DNA from 4 places in the Paenibacillus terreus genome. Region 3 is predicted to be linked to each of the others. Evidence: a T-box and tRNA genes for the amino acid it is inferred to sense, from the RefSeq annotation. Region 3 holds a T-box; the other regions hold tRNA genes.
The links. The T-box of region 3 lies ahead of leuS (leucine--tRNA ligase). A T-box ahead of a tRNA ligase gene usually reads a tRNA of that ligase, here a tRNA-Leu.

Region 1: it has a tRNA-Leu gene. The T-box ahead of leuS (leucine--tRNA ligase) is inferred to sense a tRNA for this amino acid. The anticodon was not compared.
Region 2: it has a tRNA-Leu gene. The T-box ahead of leuS (leucine--tRNA ligase) is inferred to sense a tRNA for this amino acid. The anticodon was not compared.
Region 4: it has a tRNA-Leu gene. The T-box ahead of leuS (leucine--tRNA ligase) is inferred to sense a tRNA for this amino acid. The anticodon was not compared.

Annotation. Positions count from the first base shown of each region.
Region 1 is NZ_JBHIRX010000014.1:42,578-45,705, forward strand. It holds gene ACE5KN_RS21770 (hypothetical protein) at 191-343, shown strand; gene ACE5KN_RS21775 (hypothetical protein) at 560-769, opposite strand; gene ACE5KN_RS21780 (asparagine synthase) at 899-1,057, opposite strand; tRNA gene ACE5KN_RS21785 (tRNA-Leu) at 1,416-1,501, shown strand; gene ACE5KN_RS21790 (uracil-DNA glycosylase) at 1,606-2,274, shown strand; gene ACE5KN_RS21795 (hypothetical protein) at 2,292-2,702, shown strand; gene ACE5KN_RS21800 (Ig-like domain-containing protein) at 2,842-3,128, shown strand, end outside.
Region 2 is NZ_JBHIRX010000001.1:143,958-147,085, reverse strand. It holds gene ACE5KN_RS00700 (glycoside hydrolase family 6 protein) at 1-1,376, opposite strand, end outside; tRNA gene ACE5KN_RS00695 (tRNA-Leu) at 1,849-1,936, opposite strand; gene ACE5KN_RS00690 (GerAB/ArcD/ProY family transporter) at 2,095-3,128, opposite strand, start outside.
Region 3 is NZ_JBHIRX010000012.1:66,321-69,448, reverse strand. It holds gene leuS (leucine--tRNA ligase) at 1-1,548, opposite strand, end outside; T-box leader at 1,610-1,869, opposite strand; gene ACE5KN_RS20260 (glycoside hydrolase family 64 protein) at 2,159-3,128, shown strand, end outside.
Region 4 is NZ_JBHIRX010000002.1:340,338-343,465, forward strand. It holds gene ACE5KN_RS05790 (helix-turn-helix domain-containing protein) at 162-503, shown strand; gene ACE5KN_RS05795 (urease accessory protein UreF) at 812-1,402, opposite strand; tRNA gene ACE5KN_RS05800 (tRNA-Leu) at 1,667-1,749, shown strand; gene ACE5KN_RS05805 (organic hydroperoxide resistance protein) at 1,895-2,317, shown strand; gene ACE5KN_RS05810 (hypothetical protein) at 2,534-2,845, shown strand; gene ACE5KN_RS05815 (thiol-disulfide oxidoreductase DCC family protein) at 2,998-3,128, shown strand, end outside.

The DNA of each region.
Region 1 (3,128 bases), on a different contig from region 3:
ATTATCTATTGTTCCGTCAAGCAATTTTTTTTGGAAATAAAAAAATTCTTAAGCGTGTTTTTGGGCCGGTGTACATGTCCCCCTTATTTGCGGAGGTATCTGATTTGGCAATATAATTTTTAAAAATGTGACTTAAGCTCTACATAATTACCCCTTAAATGTCGACATAGATCATAAGGAGGGGGTTCTGATGAACTGGAATGAACTGAAGCTGTTGGCAAGGCTGAAGGAGGCACGCCCTCAAGGAGAGGGCAGATTTGCGACCGGCATTCTTTGGGGAACACTCATTAGCATTATACTCTGGATTTCGATTATCGGCTGGATTATGGTGATATTCAAATAGTCTGTCAGGCTGTTTTATACATAATACGGAGTATCCATCAGGGTGAAAGCCGCTAAGCTGTAATGCTGAGCGGCTTTTTTGGAGTATAAGTTTCTTCGTTAAGTGAAGAAAAAAATTCTCAATCACAAGAAAAATCTCATCGAAAGAAAAACTACCTCCACACGCGTTAACGAGCACTGTTTTCTCTGAAGGTACGTCTGTAACATAACTTACGAATCAGCGCTGCTGAGCCTCAACATCTTTGGTGTTGTTTTTGCCGGTAAAATCGTCTCTGAGCTTGTCCATTCCTTTGCCTACCGCTTCATCAATCATATCGGTGGCCGCGGGCCTGTGCGGATCCATGTCCGGCAGACGATCAAAGCCAGGCTCTGTCTTCTCCAGATCATATTTGGATTGGGATGCTCCTTTTGGTTCGTTTGCAGTCATTTTAAATTCACCTCATCTTAAAAAAGTTTTATTATGTAAGAGTAAACCTGCCTCTTCTTCTTGAACCAACAGTTGAAAAAATGAAATAATACCGGAGGATGGGTTCATCCTCCGGGTGTTTTCAAACGATTACCGATGTTCGAACAAATCGATGGTGCCAAGCACCAGATGAGCGAGTCCGAATCCCAGGATGCCGCTGGCGGCCAGTTTGTATCTGCTTCCCAGCAAAGCTGCTCCTGAAGCTGTAACGACAGTTCCAAGCACGGCAGGTACCAACCCTTCACGCATTCGTAACACCCCTTGCGGTATAGTTTGAAAGACGTTTTTAGTGTACGCATACTTTAAGGGCTCCATCCAGATAAACAGATAAATTTTGAAAAAAACAGGACAGCTCATAAGCTGCCCAGGTTGACGTATGCGAAACGAAATTGCTTCTTTCCCCATTCTCTAGGGTTATTTGTCGCACCATATTACTCTTGATTAAAATTTTTCAAAATAACTCTTTACAAATCACTAAAAAAAGCGTAATATATCCTAGTGACCCTCACGAACAGGTCTATGATCACACGAGGTAAATATCCATCTAACGAATGCATTGTTCCTCGGATGTTGCTGATCGTGAAACGCTGAAAAAAGCGGTTGATAAGCCGGGGTGGCGGAATTGGCAGACGCACAGGACTTAAAATCCTGCGGTAGGTGACTACCGTACCGGTTCGAGCCCGGTCCTCGGCATTAACACAGTAATTAACAGAAATAGGCTGGCTCCGGATTAAGGAGTCGGCCTATTTTCATCTTTGGAGAAATTGGGAATTTTTTTCAACAGGGAGGGGAAACGGGTGTTTGGAAACGACTGGGATGAAACGCTCAAAGAGGAAGTGGAGAAGCCTTATTTTAATGATTTAAGATACAAGCTCGCGAGGGAATATAAACAGTACGAGGTCTATCCGCCCAAGGAGGATCTGTTCTCGGCGCTCAAGCTGACATCGTACAGCGGAACGAAAGCCGTCATTCTCGGGCAGGACCCGTATCACGGGCCCGGACAAGCCCACGGATTAAGTTTTTCCGTCAGACCGGGGGTAAGAGTGCCTCCGTCTTTGCAAAATATTTATAAAGAGCTGCACAGTGATCTCGGAGTGTCGGTTCCCAATCATGGTTATTTGGTGCATTGGGCGGAAGAAGGGGTGCTGATGCTGAACAACGTGCTGACAGTACGGCGCGGCCAGCCGCAATCCCATCAGGGGATCGGGTGGGAGCGGTTTACGGATGCGGTCATCGAGGCGCTTAACCAACGGTCTCAGCCTGCTGTTTTTATCCTGTGGGGAAGCCATGCGCAGAAGAAAGGCGCATTTATTGACAAGAGTAAGCATCTGGTGATCGAATCGAGCCATCCCAGCCCTTTTGCCGCACACAGAGGCTTTTTTGGAAGCAGACCTTTTTCACGCACGAATGCGTTTTTGACAGAACACGGTATGCAGCCGATTGATTGGGCCATACCGAATCGCTGACATCCGGAGGTGACGGCATGCGACAATGGATTGGACGTCAGGTCATTGTGCATTATGAGAATGATGGAATGATGCAGGTGCGGGGAACCGTGGAACGAATGAATTATACGGACAAAAGTCTGATCCTTGGCCCCGGAATGCAGTCGATTCCTTTCGAGAGGATCAGCATCATACAGCCCTTACATACAGACAGCAGGAACCGTTCCCGTGCGAAGCTGCATTCCGTAGGCTACATCATGACAGACATGCTGCAGTTTGACAATGCCGTATATTTTCAATCCGCCGTCACTGTCTGGCAGGGAGAACGGCTCATTGCTTATAATTCGAGCGTCCGGAGCCATGACCGGGATTTTGTCATAATGACTGACGGACGAAAATTAAGCAAGAAAGACTATACATTCGTAGTCCGCTCTTTACGCGGTTGTTGAAAATATGCTCAATTATGAAATTTTAATGGTAATTTAACCCTAATTTTAATAAAAGTCTTCAAAAAAGCATGCTTCCTTCCGATAATAAGTATTGGGATTTTTATCCTAAATCAGTGAAAGATGAAAAGGAGAGAAGTGCATGGAAGCTGCAGGCAGGCGATGTGCCTATTTACTCGCTGCACTGCTGCTGTTTCTGACCGTCTATCCGGCGGGGGTTGTCCGCGCGGCGGGAACGGATACGGCGGCATTGGAGTGGAGCAGTCAGGTGCCGGATGAATGGATTGCAGGGGGAGAGGCGGTTCAGCTGAAAATAGCGGCCGTCGACAATTCGGCTAACAAGACGGATGTTACCGCAGAGGCTGAATGGACGTCCAGCAACAGCGGGGTTGCCAAGGTGGTGAATGGACTGGTTACACCGCTTTCCGA
Region 2 (3,128 bases), on a different contig from region 3:
TAGGCGTTCTTCACGAGCTCGACAAACTGGTCGTGGAACCAGTGACCTGAAATTGGGGCGTTCGGTAAAGCCCCGGTCAACGTGCCATTGGACGTTGTGTAGGTCGGATCGCACATCCGGTCGAAGCCTTTGCCTTCGTTATTCGGAATTTGCGTGCTTGAGCCGTCCGATTCTCCGGGCGGCTTCACCCAGACGAACGCATCGATATGCGGATAACCCTGCGGATCCGCCTCAGGCCGCACCCCCATCCCCGCGCCCGCAGCGTTGCACCAGTTGCCGCGATGCAGGCGCTTATCGATACGGCCGGAGTTCACATAGGTATTGATATCCGAGCCGGATGCGCCGGTCGGCCGGTCGGGCCCGCCCCATCCGTTGCGCGAAGTGTCGATCAGGAAGCCGATGTCGGACGGCCAGCCTTTGGCCACAAACCCGGAGTAGAGCGCCGCCGTAAAGTCGGCCTCATCGAAATACGGGTTCCATTCATAGAACTTCGCCGAACGGATCGGCTGGCCGTTGATCGTCAGATTCGAATCCGGCAAATTCGGTTCAACGAGCGGCGTCGTATTGGCCGTATTGGTAATGAAGCCGTCAACGCTGTCCAACCCCGCCTCCGTTCCTTGAACTACAGAAGTATACAGATCGACCGCCGGCTGGAGGTTGGAATCCCATCCTAGCCAACCGGAGTGGCCAATGTCCAAATATTTGTAGACGTTCGGGATATCAGCCAGTTGATCCAGCGTATAGCGGACCGCATCCCGGTAGATATTAGTTGAGTTCGCTGCCGCACAGGCCGGGGTGTTCAGGTTCGTCACCAGGTTCGGCAGCGAGTCCGGTTCGATCACCGCAATAATGCGGATATCTTCGTATTTCGGGTTGGCGAAAAGATTTGCGATCACATCGATATATTCCGTTTTGTATCTTTGCAGCGCTGCCTGCGTGAGTGGCAGTTCGCCGTTCGAAGCCAAGGCATGACAGTCGCGACCAGGCAAATTGTAGATAACGAAGCTGGCCGTGATCGGCGTGTTGCCCTGCTGTTGCGCCAGCGCATTGTCCAAATGCTCTTCCAGACTGAGGCGCCCGCCGGCGGCTTCGCCGCCATGAATCGCCGCAATCCGGTCCAGCCAAACCGCTGTCGGATACGACTTGACGGTCTCCATCTTGGCCGCCAGCTCATCGTCTCCTGCGCTAGCAATCGACATATCGACGGATTTTGCGTAATCCGGATTCAGATACGCCGTAGCGCCGATAAACGGATTGTCCACATGAGCGGGGGCCGCCTCCCCTGTCCCGGCCGGCGAAGACAACGGAACGGCTAATGCCGCAATCAGACAGGCCGCGAGGAAGGTCCTCATTTTAGGAAAAAACTTCCTTTTCATCTCATTTCACTGCTCCCTTCTTTTTTCATATTCCATCATGACTCCAAGCATCTCTGACGGGTGAATGCGCCCGATCTCCGGAGATATCTACCGATAGCATCACTCTCCTTAGCGGTTGATAGAGCTGCGAGGGAAAAAATAAGTACAGCTAATGTAAAATATACTAAGTATGCGCTTTCATTTCCAATATCATCATAAGACAACAGGGATATTTTGTCAATCGAATTGAGCCTTTTATCCCGATGTAATCCATATAGTTCCAGAAACAGCACATGACAGAAGTCACATACCCCACCGTTCTACGTTATGCCCCACTTTAGATTGAGAGAAAAGCAAATCTATGTTCATCTGGAATACAGCTCAAAGCTTTCTTCAGCTCATGTGATGAGCCATACCTTGCAAATTTTCCGAGTATGCAAAAAGCTCCTGAATCTCCACAAGAGGAAACTCAAGAGCTCGTTAATTGTTAAGTTGGTGCGGTCGAGAGGACTCGAACCTCCACGGGGGGTTAGCCCACACGGACCTGAACCGTGCGCGTCTGCCAATTCCGCCACGACCGCAAATGAACTTGTCAGCTTTGAAATATTTTTCGCAGCGACAAGATAGATTGTATCATATACTCCAATATGCAGTCAACAAAAATAGAAATTATCTTAGATATAGCCATCGAATTTCTCAATTTGACTCGTTTACTTAAAATAAGCACTCAGCGTTTTGATCAGCCTCCTTTCCCGCTTATACCTTGCTTTCGCAAGACAGCAACTGCCAGCAATAGCAATGGTATGAACAGATTCGTAGATAAAATATGAAACGGGACGGCCATTCTTACCATAAACGCGAAGACCGGAAAATTGGGGATATCCCAAATGCTTATGAGCAGACTGAACAGGCCAAGCGGGAATACAATCGAACGGTAGTCCGCAAGCCGAAAACATTGTGCCACTGAGATCGTGGCAGCGTAAAGAAATATGCTGACTTGCAGAAAAGCTCCGACGACCCACATCGCCAGCAGCAATGCTTCCAAGTTTTCAAGGAAAGTGCCAACGTTCACATACCGAAATGCGATCAGAAGAGGGTACACTTTATCCCTTAGGGCCGGCCCTAGTAACAATAATGCCATTATGTTGGAATACGTCAGAAACAACACGATACTGATCAGAGAAATATAACCCCATTTTCTCCCCTTCTCCGGGTCTGTCAGAGTGGGCAGGAAAAAAGTCATCAGGAACAATTCGCTGCACCAGCCCATCATCGCGAAAGATCCTTTGATGACCGGAGTTACCCCGTGACTCAGGACCGGCAGTATGGCTTTGAAATCCAGATCGGGAATCAGAAGCACCAGAAACAAGACAGGGGAAAGAAAAATCGGCAAAAAAATGACAGTGCTCCTGGTCATCGTCTCGACCCCGCCGCGTACGGCGAAAGCGCACAGCAAAATCATGGATGCCATAATGATAAACATAGGTGTTTTATATAAATAATTTCCCGTGACAAATTCTGCATATTGCCGGGTAATCCCACCTGTAGCATGCAGATTGGTGGTAATAAAGACGAGACCGATCATTTTTGCGGGGATTTTGCCAACGATCTGTTCGCTATACTGGACGACAGTCTGCCCCGGAAAAAGCTCATGCAGGCGGGTCACAGTAAATACCGTAATTATCCCTGTCAAAGCGGCCAAAACTCCCGTAAGCCAAAGATCGTTTTGGGCGTATTGGGCCGTTACGGTCGGAAGTACAAGATAACCGGATG
Region 3 (3,128 bases):
ATTGTGCGGATCAATGAAGCGCAGGTAGTACCAGCAGCTTCCGGCCCACTGCGGCATGGTATTCGTTTCACGGCGCGCTTTCATGCCGGTCTCCGGATCAATCGTTTCCACCCATTCCTTCACATTGGCCAGCGGGGATTCTCCCGTACCCGACGGCTTGATATGATCGACATCCGGCAGGACAAGCGGAAGCTGATCCTCTGGAACAGTCTTCATCGTACCGTCCTCCAGATGCAGAATCGGAATCGGCTCACCCCAGTAACGCTGGCGGCTGAACAACCAATCCCGCAGGCGGTAGGTCACCTTTCCTTGACCTTTTCCCTGCTCCTCCAACCAGGCGATCATTTTGGCGATCGCTTCATCGTTGTGAAGTCCGTCGAGGAAGCCGGAGTTCACGTGCGCACCGTCTTCAGTATAAGCTTCCTTCGTTACATCCCCGCCTGCTACCACTTCAATAATGTTCAGGCCGAATTGCTTCGCGAACTCCCAGTCACGGGTATCATGTCCAGGCACAGCCATGATAGCCCCTGTACCATACCCTGCCAGCACATAATCGGCAATCCAGATCGGCAGCTTGGCTCCGTTAACCGGATTAATGGCGTAAGCCCCCGTAAATACCCCTGTTTTGTCCTTGGCCAGGTCCGTACGCTCAAGATCGCTCTTGCGTGCCGCCTGCTCCTGATACTGCTTCACAGCTTCCTTCTGCTCGGCCGTCGTGATGACATCCACCAGCTCCTGTTCCGGAGCCAGGACACAGTAACTAGCGCCAAAAAGCGTATCGGGACGGGTCGTAAACACCGTCAGGCTCTGATTATGGCCTTCAATTTGAAAATGCACTTCAGCGCCGGTGGATTTTCCGATCCAGTTGCGCTGCATATCCTTGATGCTTTCCGACCAGTCCAGCTCCTCCAGGTCCTCCAGCAGACGCTCGGCATACTCGGTAATTTTCAGCATCCATTGACGCATCGGCTTGCGGATGACCGGATGACCGCCCCGCTCGCTCTTGCCATCGATAACCTCTTCATTCGCCAGCACCGTGCCCAGCGCCGGACACCAGTTCACAGGCACCTCAGCCACGTAAGCAAGGCCGCGCTTGTAAAGCTGAATGAAAATCCACTGCGTCCATTTGTAATAATCAGGATCTGTGGTGCTGAATTCGCGGTCCCAGTCATACGAGAAGCCAAGCGATTTGATCTGGCGGCGGAAATTGTCGATATTCTTGAACGTAATATCGCGCGGATGCTCGCCTGTATCAAGCGCATGCTGCTCGGCCGGCAGGCCGAAGGCATCCCAGCCCATCGGATGCAGGACATTGTAACCTCTCATTCTTTTAAAACGGGAGACGATGTCCGTAGCCGTGTAACCCTCCGGATGACCGACATGCAGTCCTGCTCCGGACGGATAAGGGAACATATCCATGGCGAAAAATTTCGGTTTGTCCGGATCTTCTCCGGTGCGGAACGTTTTATTCTCTTCCCAATGCTTCTGCCATTTCGGTTCAATGCTTTGCGGCTGATAGCCATGCTTCGGCTGTGTTGTTTCACTCATATTGATTTCCTCCTCATACGGTCTGCAACAAAAAAACCTCAGCATCCCGTAGCGTGTCTGCGCTAGGGACGAGAGGTTGTTTCCCGTGGTACCACCCTAGTTAGTAGCTGGTGTTCTTCACCGCTACTCCCTTAAGCACCCTGTAACGGGGGTGATCCGATGCGGCTTACTTGCTTATGTACGGAGAGGCTGCAGCCTCCTGTCCCGCGTTGACCGCATATCTCCGAGGCGAGTTCATTCCGCTCGTCAACCGGCTTGCACCAACCGCCGGCTCTCTAAAATGACCAAGACAAAATTACTGTTCCTCATCAGTGATTTTTTTAACGCAAATATTGCCACTATTATATGAAAAACAGCTCAATATGTCAATGTCGGCTCTCCCTGGCCATTATATCCCGGTTAATCAGGCAATATTCTACGGACAGAGACTAATGGCATAGGCTTAGAGGTTTATTTTTGAAGAACGGTGCATTTTTATGTTGAAAACGTTTCCATTTTTTGAAATAATCATGCTACAGCAGCGGATTGACAAACAGGAATGTCGGCAATAGGATGTTGCAACCAGTGCAGACTCAAGCTTTGAAAATCAGAGTATGAGGAGGATTGGCCAATGCGTAAATTTTGGAGCTGCATCGCTTTCACTGCTGCCGTGCTGTTGCTTAGCTTTATTTCTTATTCACCAGGCGATCGCGCCTATGCTGCCGATTACACCCAGGGAGTGTCAGTTTCGGGTACGACGGCAACCATCTGGTTCGATTCCAACGTAAACACAACATGGGTGGATGTTCATTACAAGGTCAATTCAGGCGTGCAGCAAAATTTAAGAATGAGCTATGACAGCAGCACCACCAGGTATGTCCAGTCAATTAACAATGTAGCCGCAGGCAGTGTAATTACTTATTTTTTCACCTATAACAACGGAACTCCGGCATACGATACCCCATCCTTCACCTATACGGTCCCCTCGGGCGGAACCACGGAACCGGGCAATCCCTCCGGCGGCACATCCATTTATGACATTGCAGCATCATCCATCCCCGGCCCGACCGGCAATGGGGAGTTAACCTTCCGTTTGCTGAACGGAACCAATGGCACATACAGTGATCAGCAGATCTATTGGGGCGTGCTTGGCATCAACCCGGAAAACGGGCGCTGGAGCTATCTGGATGCCTCAGGCCAGCTGCAGCCGATTTCCACAGCATTAAATGACGCCCCGGGCCATCTGAGCAAAAACGGAAATAATTATGCGAATATTTATCATCCCCTCTCCAGCTCTTATGTAAATTTGCCGAAAATTACGTCAGGCCGCATGTTCATCTGTGCCGGCTCTCCGTGCTACATTAAAACCTATGACGACGGGTTTGCGGGCCCGGATATTAATAATCCGACCGATCCAAATCGGGACATTTACTTCGATTTCATTGAGTTCACGGTAGATGATGCGGGTTATCATGGCAACACGACACGTGTGGACGGCTTCGGCTTTCCGATCCAGCACAGGCTGGTCAACCGCTCCGGCACCTACGACCGGACTGTGGGCGAGCTGGAATCCGAAACGCGGGCGGGGTTGTTCCAGAAAT
Region 4 (3,128 bases), on a different contig from region 3:
TAACCGATTTTCCAATTCTAGCTACCTATGGTGTAAATCATGGTGAAACATGCTATAATAAATCATCTGAATTCATTATATACTTATTTACGTCATTTTACAATCTATAAACACTTACGTACGTCGTCTTTTTTTGAAGTTTTTTAGGAAGGCGGGTGCATATGCAGTCCATTTATGAGCGCATTGAGATGCTGATCCAGCGGAAGGGAATGACGAAAAAGGCTTTTTGCAAGCAGCTAGCTATCAGCACGGGGAATCTGGGAGACTGGAAAAGGGGGAAGTCCAAACCAGGAACCAGCAAATTGATTGAAATTGCCGCTTTTTTTGATGTCAGTCTTGATTGGCTCATCTTGGGGAAAGGCACTCCGGGAGAGGCTTCGGAATCCTTCCCGGCATATATCTACAGCAAAAGCAAGGAACTGTCAAAGGACGAGCAGTGGTTTATTAAGGAATACATTGAGTTTGTATCATACCGGCATCATAAGGACGATCCTGAATCCTGAATTTGTTCAAGTGCGTGTTCAAAAAGTCAGGTTTTCAGCACCGAAGCTTATGCTTCCGGAGTGCGTTTTTTCAAAACGCTTGAGTTGGATGAAGCTAGGGACTGAGGAGCGGAGCGTACTTGGGGTACGTGAGCCCCGGAAGTCCCGGCTGAATTCAAGATTCGATGTCGAGTCCGCTTCCTGATTTACTTCGTGATCAAAAGATGACTTTTTGAACTACCTCTACAAGGCGCGAAAAAACACTCCATCGCAGGGGAAAACAGCGAGAGGAGTGTTTTTTGCATGAGGGGTATATATAAATTTGGGGATCACGGATGTGTGAGCAGCATATCCTTCATGATTCTTTGGAGTACCTGGTTTTTGGAGGTATCCGTTTCGTTCAGCTGTTTGGCGGCTTCTTCAACACAGGCGTTAACGGCTGCGTTTAAGTAACCGCTGACCGCCTGCTCCATTTCCACGCCTAATTGGAAATTGATCCAGGCATGCATGGTAGGCAGTGTGCCTACAGCATTGTACCGCTGCAGTATTTTCTCCAGATACTTGAAGTCGATCCATGGATACAGCGCTTTGCCAAGCTTGAGCAGGCGCTGGCCTGATATGCGGGCACTGCTCAACTGGTCGGGGCATGTGCGCTGAGCATGCAGCATTTTATCGATCAGCGCAATCCGCCAACCGTCATATTGTCTGGAGGCTGCATAAATGCCCTTTATAGCCATTCCGTCCGTGCTGACCAGTTGGCTGTGCATGTAACACTTCATATATGCTTCGACATCTTCCAGTGCTGCTATGCTTCCTTCGGCGATATGCTGTTTTAATTCGGAAACAAAAGGGAAGCTGCCGACGGGTAAACTTGGATCCAGTATATACGCATAATGGAGCAATCGACTGCTCTTGCTCATTATGGTCCGCCTCCTTAAACATAACTCATTACAAATATGTTATGTTAATTAACATTTAATGATTTTTCGGGATTCTTAATGTTATTTATGTAATACATTTTTACATTTGTTGCAGTGTAATGTCAATTGATTTGTGGGAATTTCATCTAATTAAAATTATTTATGTAATATAAAATAACACGAAAATAATAATTTTGTTTTTTGTTGATTTTCCCTTTACAATTGAAGGTATAGGGAGTATAATATATCTGTTGCCTTAAATGAGCGGTAGTGGTGGAATGGCAGACACGCTATCTTGAGGGGGTAGTGGGCGTATGCCCGTGGAGGTTCGAGTCCTCTCTACCGCATTTATGAAGAAAAGTCCTGTATAATTACAGGGCTTTTTTGGTTTTGTCGGGCATTATGGTACTTGTTTTCGAGTTTCAATTTCCATACAAGGTTTAAGGATAGAAGGAGAGGTTAAAAATAATAGTGGAAAAGGAGAGATGATGAATGGAAGCTTTATACACGGCCACGGCTACTGTACATGGGGGCAGAACCGGATCGGTCGCTTCTTCCGACGGAGTGCTGAAGCATAATTTGAGTATGCCCAAAGAGCTCGGCGGCTCAGGAGGTAGCGGCACCAATCCTGAACAGTTATTTGCGGCAGGCTACGGCGCTTGCTACGAAAGTGCGCTCGCCAATGTTGCCCGTAAAGCGGGAGTCAAGCTGCAGGATGTTGAAGTGACAAGCCATGTCTCCATCGGGAAGGATGTGCAGGACGACGGCTTTAAGCTTGCGGTGCGGCTGGATGTGAACATGCCGGGAATCGACCGTTCGCAGGCCGAGGATCTGGCCAAGCAGGCACATGAATTTTGCCCTTATTCCAAAGCTACACGCGGCAATATCGATGTGCAGTTAAATGTAATTTCTTGATGAATATAATCGTCTGGAAGCAACAAGTATGTACTGGGAATGGCATCGTTCCCATACTGGCTGCCGGTCTCTCCGGCGGCTTTTCATTTAATATACATAATTTAACAAGTAGTGGCTGATCGGTGTGTACCAATGTAGTCCATTTGACATGAAACTGAAAATTCTTTAATATACTTAGGTGATTCAGAACCGAAATTCGGCTGGATTCGACAAGGTATGAACAAATTTGAAAATACAGGTGATGTTATGTCTTCTTACAGACCGAATATTGTGAACTTTAAAAAAGCCAGCAGCAATGAAAAAGATGGATTATACGAATTTACGATGTATTTGGCTGACGGCACGGAGTGCCGTGTATTCTATCAACGGTATCCGGAATGGACAATGACGAGCATCAGCCGCCTGCAAAAAACTCCTTGCCCTGTGTGCCGTAAGGATTATATTTGCAAGTGTATTGAACAGTATACTAGTGACCTGGAGCAGCAGCTGCAGGGAAATAATTGGCTGGAGAAGGCAGCGGCCGAGTAAGCGGGGGCCTGCACTCGGAGCGACATAGATAAGCGGCGGATTCGTAATATTCCGGCGCTTTTTTGTGTGCATAACGGAACAAAGAGGCCTGAATGAGGGTATCTATGTTGGAGGAGGTGTTTCTGTTGACGGAAAAAGAAGCAGTTGTCGCTATGCTGAATGAAAAGCACAAGGGACATCCCATTGTCCTGGTGGATGGTGTATGCCACTTTTGTCAGGGAGCCGTCAAATTCATCCTCAAGCATGACCCGAAGGGCAGGCATCATTTTGGCTCACTTCAGTC